One region of the Nitratireductor sp. StC3 genome, then DNA from elsewhere that is predicted to be linked to it. Evidence: riboswitches for the same ligand, from Rfam matches in the RefSeq annotation. Region 1 holds a riboswitch; the other holds the start of a gene.

Region 1 (6,729 bases):
CAGCGCGGGCCTGCAAGGCCTGGGCGCGGCCGATCTCGCCGCCGTCGGCGGTGACGGCGGCGTTGTTCGACATGTTCTGCGGCTTGAACGGACGTACGCGCAGGCCGCGCTTGGTCAGGGCGCGCGCCAGGCCGGCCACGACCAGCGTCTTGCCGACATCGGAGCCGGTGCCCTGGAACATCAGCGCACGGGCCGTCATGGCGGCGTCTCGCGGGCCCGACAAACAGACATTGCTAGAACTCGATACCCTTTTGCGCCTTCACGCCGGCGGCGAAATGATGCTTGACCTGCCCCATCTCGGTGACGAGGTCCGCGGCCTCCGCCAAGGCGGGCTTGGCGTTGCGACCGGTGACGACGACATGCAGATCGTCGCGCCGGGCCTTGAGCGCCTCGACAATCTTTTCCACGTCGAGATAGTCGTAGCGCAGGGCAATGTTGAGCTCGTCGAGAATGACGAGGCCGATTTCGGGATCGGCCATCAATGCCTCGGCTTTGGTCCAGGCGGCCTCGGCAGCGGCCACGTCGCGCTTCAGGTCCTGGGTCTCCCAGGTGAAGCCCTCGCCCATCGCATACCATTCCACCTTGTCGCCGAAGGTCAAAAGCGCGTCCTTCTCGCCGGTGTGCCATGCGCCCTTGACGAACTGGACGACGCCGACCTTGCGGCCGTGGCCGAGCATGCGCAGCGCGAGCCCGAAGGCCGCCGTCGACTTGCCCTTGCCCGGGCCGGTATTGACGATCAGCAGGCCCTTTTCGATCTTTTTCGACGCCACTTCGGCGTCCTGAACGGCCTTGCGCTTCTCCATCTTTGCGCGATGGCGCGCGGCCTCGGTTTCGCTGACTTGTTTCATCTATTTCACCCGCATCGGCAGTCCGGCGACCATGAAAACGACCTCGTCGGCCACGGCCGCGACCGCCTGGTTGAGGCGCCCGGCCGCGTCGCGAAAACGGCGGGCGAGCGCGTTGTCCGGCACGATGCCGAGGCCGACCTCGTTGGCGACCGCGACCCAAAACCCGCGCGGGGCGGCAAGCGCGGCGACCAGACCGGCGGTCTCGGTCTCCACGTCCCGGCCGGCCAGCATCTGGTTCGACAACCACAAGGTCAGGCAGTCGACCAGAACCGGCCCTTCGGCCTCCGGCGTGGCCAAAGCCCCGACAAGATCGAGCGGCGCATCGTGCGTCGACCAACGCCGGTCGCGCCGGGCCCGATGTGTGGCGATGCGCTCACTCATTTCGGCATCGAAGGCCTGCGCGGTCGCCAGATAGGTCCAAGGCGCCGGCTGCGCCTCGATCAGCGTTTCGGCGTGCGCGCTCTTGCCCGAGCGCGCACCACCAAGCACCAGGATCAGCCGTCCTTTGTCAGGCAAAGCTTGTCCGCGAATTGTCGGCCTGGCCGAAAAAGCGCGGCCGCAGCGCACCGACGGCCGCGCCCAGCACCAGCCAGAAGACGAGGTTGGTGACGGTGACGACAACGACGAAGCGGTGATGCAGATCGGCCGGAACCGGCGATTCGTGGCTGACCGGCTGTGGCGCGCCGATCAGATGCGGCGCGACGATCAGCGCCACCCCGACCACCGCCCACACGGCCGAGGCGCGAAACGCGATCAGCGCCAGGCCGGCCGCGGTCGCGGCCACGGTGGCGATCCACCATATCTGCCGGGCAACAAGATCGGCAGCCGGCATGGCCGGCAATTCGGGCGGCAGGCCAAGGCCGGGCGCCAGGGTGAAAACGGCGAAACCGGCAAAACCCCAGACGAGACCCTGACGCCAGCCGGCGATGCCACCGGCGAGTTCCGACGCCGCGACCAGCAAAAGCCCGAATCCGACACCGGTAACGATGGCGGCGAGTGCCGTATAGAGGTTTCGTTCCATTCCGTCGGCCGGCGCCCAGGCTTCCACGCCATCCTCCGCCTCGGAGACGGCGGCCTCGCCATGATGGTCGCCGCCAGCGCCCTCGAAGGTCTCGGCCTGGAGGATCAGCGGCACGGTCGCGTAGATCTGCATGGCCGTCAGCACGAGCCCGGCCAAAAGTCCGGCGAGCGCCGCGACGAACACGACGTTGCGAAGATCAGACATGTCGAACAATCCGTTAGTGGCAGGGAAATGCCATGGAGTGGCGATAGTCGTGGGCGGCATTGTGGACCGCCTCCATCGGGGCGAAGCCCGAAACCGCGACGACAAAAAGCCCGAGTAGCGCGGCCATCGCTAACGGCATGGCCCGGGATCGGGTCGAGACGGGTGCGCCCAAGGTCGTGGTGTTCGAATTCATGTCCTGTCCTTTCGCCCTCCACCCGAGGGCCTTGGCATTGCGTTCGCGACGACGGCAGGTTTCCTGGCTTGCGGCTCGACGCTCCCTGCCCGCCTTCCCGAAGCAGCGCTTCAGTGGCCTGTGGGGTGGAGCTTGCCGCCTACAGTTGCGGGGGCAGCCGCGGATTTGGGCACGAGGCCCGCACCGCATTCCCTTCTTCCCTCGGGAACCATCGACGATCGGAAACATAACGCAAATCGAAACGGGCGCAAACCTCAATTCACCCGCTCCGCTGTCCCGATGCCGACATCACGGCCCGGGACCGGCCGTCGGTGGTGCTCGCGCTCAGATGCTGAGCGCGAGCACCACCGACAGGATCAGCAGCGCGGCGAAGGCGACGTTGACAATGCGGTTGAGCCGCGGCTCGCGCAGAACTCGGGTCAGAAGGGCACCGCCGGCGAGCCAGACCGTATTGACCAGGGTGAGGATGACAAGCAGCAATCCGGCCTTGATGAACGCGTCGACGGTGGAGGAACCGGCAAACAATACGAAGCCGGTAAACATCGCCGCCATCGCCGCGTAGGCCTTCGGGTTGAGCAGGGAAAGCACGATCCCGTCGCCGGCGGAAGGCGCCGGTTTTGTCTGCCGCGCCTCCGACAGCGGCGGCGCGTTGGCGATACGCCAGGCGAGATAGAGGAAATAGGCCGCCGCAGCGGCCGTCACCACGGGCCCGAGCGCGGGCACGGCCAGGACGATTGCGATCACCCCGCTCGCCGTCAGCCCCATGACCAGCACCATACCGAGGAGAAGTCCCGTCATGTAGCCGAGGCCGCGCCGGGCACCGAACGCGGCGCCTGTCGCGGCGAGGCTCAGCGTGTTGGGACCCGGACTGCCGGTCAGCACGAAGCCGGCGACGAGGAACCCGATCAGGTCTTCCATGGTGTGCGTCCGTTGCGATCCAGCCGGAAATGACAGGTTCCTACAGTCGAGACGCGGCGGCAAGCCGCCTGGCGCAGCTTGGATTGACAGTCCCGGCGCTCGCGGCCTAAATGCCGGCCTGACGGTTCCCTTCCACGCGGAAGGGCTAAGAGGGAACGCGGTGCGAAGCGACCGGCTTCAACTCCGCGGCTGTCCCCGCAACTGTGAGCGGCGAGCTTCGCGTCGATTGCCACTGGATTTGTCCGGGAAGGCGGCGCGGTGCGGCGACCCGCAAGCCAGGAGACCTGCCGTCGCAACAGCAATCCTAACCGTCCGGCGGGTGACCCGGGCAAGGAGTTCGACGATTGACTTTCGACGACAGGACTGATTCGTCCGCCACGGACCCGGCCGCAACGGCAGACGCGCCGACGCCCGCCACAGCGACAATCCTTGTGTGCAGTTCATGCCGCGGCGCGGACGGCGCCGACGACCGGCCGCGTCCGGGACATTTTCTCGCCGAGGCCGCACGCGCGGCCAGCGACGATACCAGCATCCGGATCGTGGAGATCGAATGCCTGGGCAATTGCAAGCGCCGGCTGAGCGCGGCGCTGTTGCGCGAGGGGGCCTGGAGCTACGTGTTCGGCGACCTCGCGGTCGAAAACGGGGCCGACCTGGTGGCCGGAGCCAAGCTCTTCCAGACCTCCGAGAACGGGCTCATGCCCTGGCGCGGACGGCCCGAATGTCTCAAGCGCGGGGTCGTCTCCAGATTGCCGCCCGCAACCGCCATCGCCCCTGCCGCAACCCAAAAGGTTTCATCATGACTGCTTCCGCCGACCGCGTCCCCTGCACCGTCGTCACCGGTTTCCTCGGGGCCGGCAAGACGACGCTGATCCGCAACCTGATCGAGAACGCCAATGGCCGGCGTATCGCCATCATCGTCAACGAGTTCGGCGATGTCGGCATCGACGGCGAAATCCTGAAAGGCTGCGGCATCGAGAACTGCCCGCAAGAAAACGTGCTCGAACTGGCCAATGGCTGCATCTGCTGCACGGTCGCCGACGATTTCGTGCCGGCGCTCGATCAGATCCTGGCGCGCGAGCCGAAAGTCGACCACATCCTGATCGAGACCTCCGGCCTGGCCTTGCCCAAACCGCTGGTGCAGGCGTTCCAGTGGCCGGCGATCAAGGGGCGGGTGACCGTCGACGGCGTGGTGGCGGTGGTCGACGGGCCGGCGCTCGCCGACGGCCGGGTCGCCGCGGACATGGATGCGCTCGCCGCCCAGCGCGCGGCCGACGAAACGCTCGACCACGACGATCCGGTCGAGGAAGTGTTCGAGGATCAGGTTGCCTGCGCCGACCTGGTGATTTTGTCAAAAAACGACCTGCTTGACGAAAATCAGGCCGGCCGCGCCCGCGCGGCGGTGGAGCGCCACCTTGCGCGCGCGGTTAAAATCGTGCCGGCCGCCAACGGCAAGGTCGATGCCTCCGTGCTGCTCGGGCTGGGGCTGGCGGTCGAGGACGATATCGAAAACCGGCGCACGCATCATGACGGCATGCTCGACCACGAGCACGACGATTTCGACACGCATGTGATCGAGCTGCCCGCGATTTCCGATCCCGACGCGCTGGCGCGCCGGGTGACGACGGCGGCGGAAAATGCCGGCGTGCTGAGGCTCAAGGGTTTTGCACATGTCGAGGGCAAGCCGATGCGCCTGCTGGTGCAAGCGGTGGGACCGCGCGTGTCGCATTATTACGACCGCGCCTGGGGCCCGGACGAAGCCAAGGGCACGCGCCTGGTGGTGATCGGGCTCAAGGGCCTGGATCGCGAGGCGATCGAAAAGACCCTGGCGGCATAGGAGGACGAACCGCAGCGCGATGCACATCCTCGCCACCAGTTCCGCGACGCTCGACGATCTGATCGAGCCGGTCGACTTGCGCCAGGCGCCGGCCGACATGGTGGCGTTGTCGTTCACCGACAGCGATCTTTCGGCGCTGGCCGCCGCCTGGCGGGCCGAAGGCGAGGCGGTGCCGTCGCTGAGGCTCGCCAGCCTGCGCGAGTTGCGCCACCCGATGTCGGTCGATCTGTGGCTCGACAGCGTCGCCGCCCGGGCGAAAGTGATCCTGGTGCGGCTTCTGGGCGGCTATGACTGGTGGCGCTACGGCTGCGACCGGTTGGCCGAGATCGCGCGTAAAAGGGGCATCGCGCTGGCACTGTTGCCGGGCGAGTGCCGCGAGACCGACGAGCGGCTCGCCGCGTTGTCGACGATCGCTGCCGAGGAGCAGGCCGGCCTGCTCGCCTATTTCCGCGAGGGCGGGACGGCGAACATGCGCGCGCTGCTGCGCCGGATGGCGATGCACGCCGGTCACGACATCGAGGTCGAACCGGCGACACCGCTGCCCAAGGCCGGGTTTTATTGTCCCGGCCTCGGCGCGGTCGACGCCGCGACCGCGCTGGCCGCGCGGCCGGACGGCGCGGCGACAGTGCCGCTGCTGTTTTACCGTTCGATGCTGCTTGCCGAGGACGTCGCGCCGATCGACCGGCTTTTCGAGGCGATGGCCGCGCGCGGGATGTTTGCCCTGCCGCTGTTCGTCTCCAGCCTGAAGGATCCGGCGGTCCGCGCCTTCCTGACCGATACGGCGCGGCAGCAGGCGGCGCGCGCCATCGTCACCACGACGGCCTTTGCCAGCGGTGCGGAACCCGGCGCCGAAACGCTGTTCGACGCGCTCGGCGTGCCGGTGTTCCAGGCGGTGATCGCCACGACGCGGCGCGAAGCCTGGCAGAGCGGCGCGCGCGGTCTGGCGCCTGCCGACCTTGCCATACATGTCGTCCTGCCCGAACTCGACGGGCGCATCCTCGCCGGGGCGATCTCCTTCAAGGACGCTGTCGATAGCGGCGACGCGCTCGCCTATCGCGGCCAGGTCAACCGGCCCGAGCCCGACCGTGTGGACGGTCTCGCCGACCGGATCGCCGCCTTTCTGGCGCTTCAGGCGACGCCGCGCGCAAAACGCCGCATCGCCATCCTGATCCCCGATTATCCGGGCGCGGCCGGGCGCACCGGCTACGCCGTCGGGCTCGACGTGCCGGGCAGTGTCCTGGCCATGCTCGCCGACCTTAAGGCGGCCGGCTATGACGTTAAGAACATTCCGGAAACGTCGCGCGAGCTGCTGCGGCTGATCGAACGTGGCGAAAAGGCCGTGTCGGCCAAGACCTATGCGCGCCATTTCGAAACCCTGCCCGAGGCCGCGCGTGTGGCCGTGGAGGCGGCGTGGGGGCCCTCGCCCGCCGACGGATCGGAGGATTTCGGCTTTCGCGCCGCGACGTTCGGCAATGTCACGGTGGCGCTCGCCCCCGATCGCGGACGCGCCGAGGACCGCCGCGCCGACTATCACGACCCGGCCCTGCCGCCGCGCCACGACCTGCTCGCCTTCGGGCTGTGGCTGCGGGAGCGGCACGGGTGCCACGCGCTTGTCCACGTCGGCGCGCACGGCACGCTCGAATGGCTGCCGGGCAAGACAGTGGCGCTGTCAAACGCCTGCTTTCCCGAAATCGTGACCGGCGGCCTGCCG
Region 2 (6,729 bases), on a different contig from region 1:
TGCGGCCACGGTCGAGCAGCACCAGCCGCGTGCACCAGCGCGCCGCAAGCCCGAGATCGTGCAAGGAGGCGACGACGCCGCGACCCTCGCGGGCGAGATCCGCGAAGAGGCGCATCAGGCCGATCTGGTGCTCGGGATCGAGGCCGGCGGTCGGCTCGTCGGCAAGCAGCAGCGGCGCCTCCTGCGCCAGCGCGCGGGCGATCAGCACCCTGGCCTTTTCGCCGCCCGACAGCGCCGTCGCCTGGCGGTGGCGGAAGGCGGCGATCTCCATGCGCGCGAGCGCGGCGTCGACCGCCGCGCGATCCTGCACCCCCGGAGCGGTCAACGGGCCGCGATGCGGGGCGCGGCCGAGCCCGACCAGCATCTCGACCGAGACCGGCCAGGCGATCTCGCGCTCCTGCGGCAGGTAGGCGATGCGCAGGGCGCGCTCCCGCGCCGACAGCCGCGCCGCCGGCATGCCGCCGATCTCCGCCGTGCCGCGTGCCGCGACCAATCCCAGCGCCGCGCGCAGCAGGGTCGACTTGCCGGCACCGTTCGGCCCGATCAGTCCGACGAATTCGCCTTCGCCGACGCGCAGCGACACGTCGTCGAGAACCTCGCGGCCGCCAAGCGCGACACCGATCCCGGACAGGGCAAGCAGGCTCATGTCAGCCTCCCGCGGCTGCGCCAGATCAGCCAGAGGAAGAACGGCGCGCCGACGATCGCCGTCAGAACGCCGAGCTTCAGGTCGCGGCCGGGCGCGATCAGCCGCACCAGGATGTCGGCCGCCAGCAAGACGCAGGCGCCGCCGAGTGCCGATGCCGGCAAAAGCCTTGACGGGCGCGCGCCGACCAAGGGCCTGAGCAGATGCGGCACGACCAGGCCGACAAAGCCGATCGCGCCGGCCACCGCCGTCGCCGCGCCGACGCAGGCCGCGGTGCCGAAAACGGCGAGGAACCGCACCCGGCGCATGTCGACGCCGAGGCTCGTGGCGGCGTCGCCGCCCAGCGTCAGCGTATCGAGCGGGCGGGCGAGCATGGCCAGCATCGCCCAGCCGAGGAGGATGAACGGGCCGGCCAGCCAGACATGGTCCATGGAGCGGTCGGTGAGCGAGCCCAGCATCCAGAACAGGATTTCGAGCGCGGCGAACGGGTTGGGCGACAGGTTGAGCGCCAGCGAGGTCATCGCCCCGGCGAAGCTCGACACCGCGACGCCGGCCAGAATGACGGTCAGCGTGCCGCCATGCATGCCGGCCAATGCCTGGACGACGAGCACACCGACAACCGCGGCCGCCAGCGCCGACAGCGGCAGGGCGAGCGGAAAGGCGGCCGACAGGCCGGTATAGATCGCCAGCACGGCGCCGAGCGAGGCCGAGGCGCTGACCCCGATCAACCCCGGCTCTGCCAGCGGATTGCGCAGATAACCCTGCAGCGCGGCGCCCGAAAGGCCGAGCGTGGCGCCGATCATCAGGCCAAGCAGCGCGCGCGGCAGGCGTATTTCGCGCATGATCAGAACGATCGCGCCGCCATCGCCGGAGACGAGCGCGGCAAGCGAATCGGCAAAACCGATCGCCGCGGGCCCGACCGTCAGCGACAGGACGAACAACACCGTTGTCGCGCCGCCGAGCAGTGCCAGCAACAGGCGGTAGCGTGCCACCTCACTCATTCCGGGCCGCCCGCTGCCGGTCGTCCATGGCCTGTTTGAGGATGCGAGCGGCAATCAGCGTGAAAGGGGCGCCGCACAGCCAGTATTTGTCCGGGATTTCGACCTCCGCGACCTGGTGCGCAAAGGCGCGGAAGGCCGGATGACGAAAATTTTCCTGGGCGAGCGCGGGACTGTCGAAGCGCCGTGCGCCGGTCACGACCAGGTCGGGATCGGCGGCGATCAGGCTTTCCAGCGGCAGCCGACCGGCTCCGAAGATGCCCAGCGAAGCGGCGATGTTGTCGAGCCCGGTTTCGGCGATGACGGCGTCGGCGAGCGAGCCCGGCCCGACCGTATAGCTGTTGGAGGAATAGACGGCCACCGAGCCCTGAGCCGGCGATGCGGCCAGCGCGACAAGCCCGGCGTTAAGATCGGCAAGCAGCATGGCCGCCCGCTCCTGCCGGTTGAGGATCGCGCCCATGCGGGCAATGTTTTGCCGGACGTCGTCGAAACCGGTTTCCGGCGCGAACTCCTCGACGCGGAAGCCGAGCCGGCGCAGCAACGCCACCGTTGTGCGCGTCGTGTAGGTGCCGGCAATTACCAGATCCGGCCGCATCAGGAAGATTTCCTCCGCCAAGCCGTGATTGGCGACATAGGCGCGAGCGCGTGCGGCAAGCACCGATGCGCCCGGATCGGCGGCCAGATACGAGACCGAATGGAGCTGGTCCTTGTCCGCGATCAGCATGGCGAGCTGGTCGGTGCACAGATTCATCGACACGACGCGGGCAGGTGCGGTTTCGGCGCGCGCCAGCGCCGGCGCGCAGACCGCCAGGGCGGCGGCGCACGCCGCCCCGAGCCATCGGCGAAGGACGCGTCGTTGCGTCATCGCGATCAGAAACTGCCCTTGAGGCCGAAAAAGGCGACCAGGCCCTGGGTGTTGTAGCCGAGCACGTCCTCGTACTCCTCGTCGAACAGGTTTTCGATGCGGGCGAACCCCTCGACTGTCTCGTTGAAGCGGAAGCTGCCGCCGACATTGACCACCGTATAGGGCTTCAGCCTCACACGGGAGGATGGAAAGGTCGAGAAGTCGAGATCGAGCATTTCGCCGTTGAAGACGACTTCGCCGAAGACGCGGGCACGGTTGTCGTAGAAATTATAGGCCGTGTTCAGCGATCCCGAATGCTTCGGCCGGCGCACTTCCACCAGGCGCGGCCCGCCGGCCACCGTCTGCTCGGTGGCGTCGGTATAGGTATAGGTCGCCGTGGCCGTGAACCCGTTGAACAGATCGACCGTCGCGGCGACCTCGACGCCCTGGCGCTCGCTGCGGCCGCCGAGATTGACCGGCGTCGGCAAAGGCCCGGCATAGGAGGTGGCGATCTCGTTGGTGAGATCCTGGTTGAAATAGGTCAGGTCGACGACCAGCATGCCGCCGAAAAAGCCCTGCTCGACGCCGACATCCCAGCCGAAACTCTCTTCAGGCAACAGGCCCGGATTGCCGACGAACTGGGTCGGCAGATACCCGAACTGCTCGAAGAAGGTCGGGTTGGTGACCCCGGTGCCCAGCGAGGCGTGCAGGCGGGTGTCGGTGCCGGGAATGCGCCAGGCAGCGCTGAGGCTGTAGGTGGTGACGTCGCTGAAGGCGTCGTTGTCGTCGCGCCGCAGCGCGGCGTTCAGGGAGACCTGATCGAGGAACTCGCCGCGATATTCGCCCACGAAGGAATTGGTGTTGCGGGCAAGCTTGTTCGTCAGGTGCGACGGCAGGAAGGTTTCCCGCTCCCACTCATATCCGCCGGTGAGACGGTGGCGGGCCTCCAGCAGGCTCGGCGTGTCGAATTCCCACGTCGCCTGGTAAAGACCGTTATAGCGAGCACCGGAATTGGACGAAGTCAGCGCCCCGCCGGCAAAGTTTTCGCGGAACGTATCGCTGCCGGTAAAGCGCAGCCGCTGGGTCAGCGCGCCGTCGAAGGCGACATGGGTCGCGCCGAGCGAGCCGAACAGTTCGCGGCTCGCGACCTGGTCGTCCGTGTCGAGCACCTGGCCGTAGGTCGGGCTGCCCCAGCCATAATCCTGCGCGTCGAGGTCGCTCTTGCGGTCCACGTAACGCAGCGTGCCGTCGACGCTGAGCGCGGGCGTCAGGTCGACCGTGAAACGACCGTTCATCGTGGCGTTGCGGTCGCCGTCGCGTTCGGTCCCGTAGTCGGAGACGTTGAAACCGCCTGTGTTGCGCAACAGGCCCGACAGCGCCACGTCGTAGTTCTCGCCGCCGCCGCGCATCGACAGGCCGCCGAGCCAGGTGCCGTCTGTGCCGGCCTCGGAGCGGATCGAGGTCGAAAATCCGTTGCGCTCGCCGCGCTTGGTGATGATGTTGATCACGCCGGCGGTGGCGTTGGAGCCCCAAAACGCGCTTTGCGGGCCGCGCAGCACCTCGATGCGCTCGATGTCGTCGACCAGAAGGCTGCCGAAATCGAACTCGCCCGAGGAGGTCTCGTTCATTTCGATGCCGTCGATCATCACCAGCACGTGGTTGCCTTCCGCGCCGCGCATGCGCAGCTGCGTCAGGCCGCCATAGGCGCCGGTGCGCGACACGGCCACGCCCGGCACCATGCGCAGGGCGTCGGCGACATAGCGCACCCGGTTCTGCTGCAAGGTCTCGCCCGGGATCACCGTGTGCGCGCGGCCGGACTTTTCAGCCTCCACCGGCGTGCGCCCCTCGCTGATCAACAACCGGTCGAGCTTGGTGATTTCGGTATCGGCGTCGCCCGTGTCCTCGGCCTGCGCGGTCGTCACACCGGCAAGCGCCAACGCGCCCGCTAGGATATGTTTTCTGTGCATAGCTGCCCCTCTTGCGGCTGGTCGCGCAACCCGACAGGGCGTTGCGCGGCATGACAAAACCGCAGGCGGAGATCGGTCAGGGGCAGATTGGCAGACATAGACGTTCTCACCCCTCGGCCGTTCCCGGCTGCGGCAACACTTCATCGAATGTCACCGCAACGGACGGCCGCGCCTGAACACACCCCGTGTCCTGGCATGGGTGACCGGTCCTGGCAGGTCTCCTGACTTCCGTCTCGTCGCCCGGCTCCGCCTTCCCGGCCGCGAACGGCCAGTGGCATCATGGAAGCGGGCTCAACGGTTACAGTTGCGGGGGCAGCCACGGATTTGGCCGGCATGCGACCTCACCGTGTTCCCTTTTCATCCACCCGAGGGCGGAACCAGATCCGAGCGCGACCCTAGAGATATCAGCAAAAGCTTGTCAAGCGCATACGCGGAGAACTCCGGCGTGGTCCATCGGAAAGTTCTCGCTCATCGTTCCGTGCCCGAATAGGCCGGGAGGCGCGTCTCGATCGTGGCGCAGAGATCGAGCAGCACCCGCTCCCTGCCCGGCTTGCCGACAACCTGGACGCCGAGCGGAATTCCGTTCGCATCGCGCCCGATCGGCAGGGTGACCACCGGCCATCCCAGCAAGGTAACCGGGACGGTGAAACGGGTCAGCGCGTCGAAATAGAAGAGCGGACCGGCGGCGGTGTCGAAGCGCTGTGCGTAGTCGCGCACCCCGGCCCTGTCCGAGCTCGGGGCGAGGTGCCGGAACGCGCACAAGCCGGTGACCGGCAAAGCCAGCGCGTCGAGGCCGTCAAAACGCGCGGCGGCCTCGCGCCGCGCTGCGGCCATGCGCGCCAGATTGTCGGCATGGCGCGCACCGTCCCTGCGATATCCGGCATGAACGTGGGCGAGGAAACCTGGCGAGCGCCGCGCCGGGCTCCGGTCACGCCGTAGCAGCCAGCGAATCGGCGCTGGGATCAGCGCACCGGTCTCGTAGCCCATGATCTCGCCGAAAAGCCTGTAGCTCTCGGGTTTAAACAGGAGACGCATCGGGTCGGTCTCGACGGCGATGCCCGTGGCGGCGAGCCGGGTGGAAAACCCGTCCCAGACCGCGCGGGCCGCTGCCTCCATCGGCGCGGGCCCATCCGGCGTCCACAGGCCGATCCGGTACGATCCCGACGTTTCTTTTCCGGCTTCGGCTCCGGCAAGACAGTCCCAGAGAAAGGCGAGATCGTCGACCCGCCGCGCGATCGGCCCTATCCGCGCGAAGTGTTGCAGGCGCTGCCCGCCGGGCAACATGCCGTCAGCAGGCCAGGCGTCCTCCGTCGGGGTAAGCGAGGTCACGCCGCACCATGCCGCCGGCAGGCGCAGCGAGCCGGCAAGATCGGCGCCGATATCGAGAAGGCTCATGCCGCTCGCCACCGCCGCCGCGCCGCCGCCCGAGCTGCCGCCGGCGGTGAAGCGGGGATCGTGCGGGTTGTTGGTGCGGCCGCGCCGTCGGTTGAACGTCTGGAAGTCGAGCGCGTTGGGCGGCAACGCGGTCTTGCCGGTCACCTCCGCGCCCAGCTCGACCAGCCTGGCCACGATCGTCGCGCTCGCCCGGTCCGCGCGCCGGCTGGGACGCTCGAGCCCGAATGTCCGCGGCCACCCCCCGGCCGCGATCTGGTCCTTGACCGTGACGGGCAGGCCGTTCAGCGGCCCTTTCGCCGTGCGGGGCGACTGTTCGCGACGGGCCTCGAACGCGTTGACGACCGGTTCGACGTCTTCGCGTCGGGCGCGCAAGGCGCCATAGAGGGCTTCGCGCGTCGCTTCGTTTGCGAGCCCGGCGACGGTCTCGCGCAAAGGACGGGTCAGGATTTCGGGTATGTCGATGGTCATGGTCTTCCCCAACGCTGCGTTCGCCCCGTTGGATAAGTCCCGCCGACCGGCCTAGGCTTTCCCGATCGTGCTTTTGTGGACCGGAAGGTGGATAAGCGCACTCAGCGCTGCGCCCGGCGCCTCGATCCGCGACGTCAGATAGGTTTCCACCATCCATCCGGGCCGCAGCCTCAGGTTCAACCGGCCCAGGCCGACGCGCGCGGCGCGATGCCATGTCAGGTGCAGCGTGTTCAGCGGGCCGCGATGGGGAAAGATTGCGTAGAGCCCGGCCTCTATCCGCGTCCGCCCCTCCGCCCAGGCCAGGCCGCGCTCGGTGTCGAAAAGCGCACCGAAATGGGCGACGGCGCTCTGATCCTCGAAAGCGGCGGGACCCTGGGCATAACCGGCGGCGAAAGCCGCCTCGTCCTTGCCCAA

The links. A riboswitch is a leader RNA that binds a small molecule or an ion and turns the genes downstream of it on or off. The one in region 1 is predicted to bind cobalamin.
Region 2: linked by a shared signal. The riboswitch ahead of C7T96_RS19510 (TonB-dependent receptor) and the one ahead of C7T96_RS17030 (DUF1636 domain-containing protein) in region 1 are both predicted to bind cobalamin.

Annotation. Positions count from the first base shown of each region.
Region 1 covers NZ_PYBP01000008.1:174,064-180,792, forward strand. Annotated here, with positions in the region: gene C7T96_RS17000 (cobyric acid synthase) at 1-199, opposite strand, end outside; gene cobO (cob(I)yrinic acid a,c-diamide adenosyltransferase) at 234-848, opposite strand; gene cobU (bifunctional adenosylcobinamide kinase/adenosylcobinamide-phosphate guanylyltransferase) at 849-1,364, opposite strand; gene C7T96_RS17015 (CbtA family protein) at 1,357-2,073, opposite strand; gene C7T96_RS17020 (CbtB domain-containing protein) at 2,087-2,266, opposite strand; cobalamin riboswitch at 2,302-2,494, opposite strand; gene C7T96_RS17025 (LysE family transporter) at 2,591-3,184, opposite strand; cobalamin riboswitch at 3,290-3,491, shown strand; gene C7T96_RS17030 (DUF1636 domain-containing protein) at 3,616-3,984, shown strand; gene cobW (cobalamin biosynthesis protein CobW) at 3,981-5,018, shown strand; gene cobN (cobaltochelatase subunit CobN) at 5,038-6,729, shown strand, end outside.
Region 2 covers NZ_PYBP01000011.1:44,768-51,496, forward strand. Annotated here, with positions in the region: gene C7T96_RS19495 (ABC transporter ATP-binding protein) at 1-646, opposite strand, end outside; gene C7T96_RS19500 (iron ABC transporter permease) at 643-1,644, opposite strand; gene C7T96_RS19505 (ABC transporter substrate-binding protein) at 1,637-2,506, opposite strand; gene C7T96_RS19510 (TonB-dependent receptor) at 2,512-4,452, opposite strand; cobalamin riboswitch at 4,646-4,849, opposite strand; gene C7T96_RS19515 (amidase family protein) at 4,921-6,315, opposite strand; gene C7T96_RS19520 (helix-turn-helix domain-containing protein) at 6,367-6,729, opposite strand, start outside.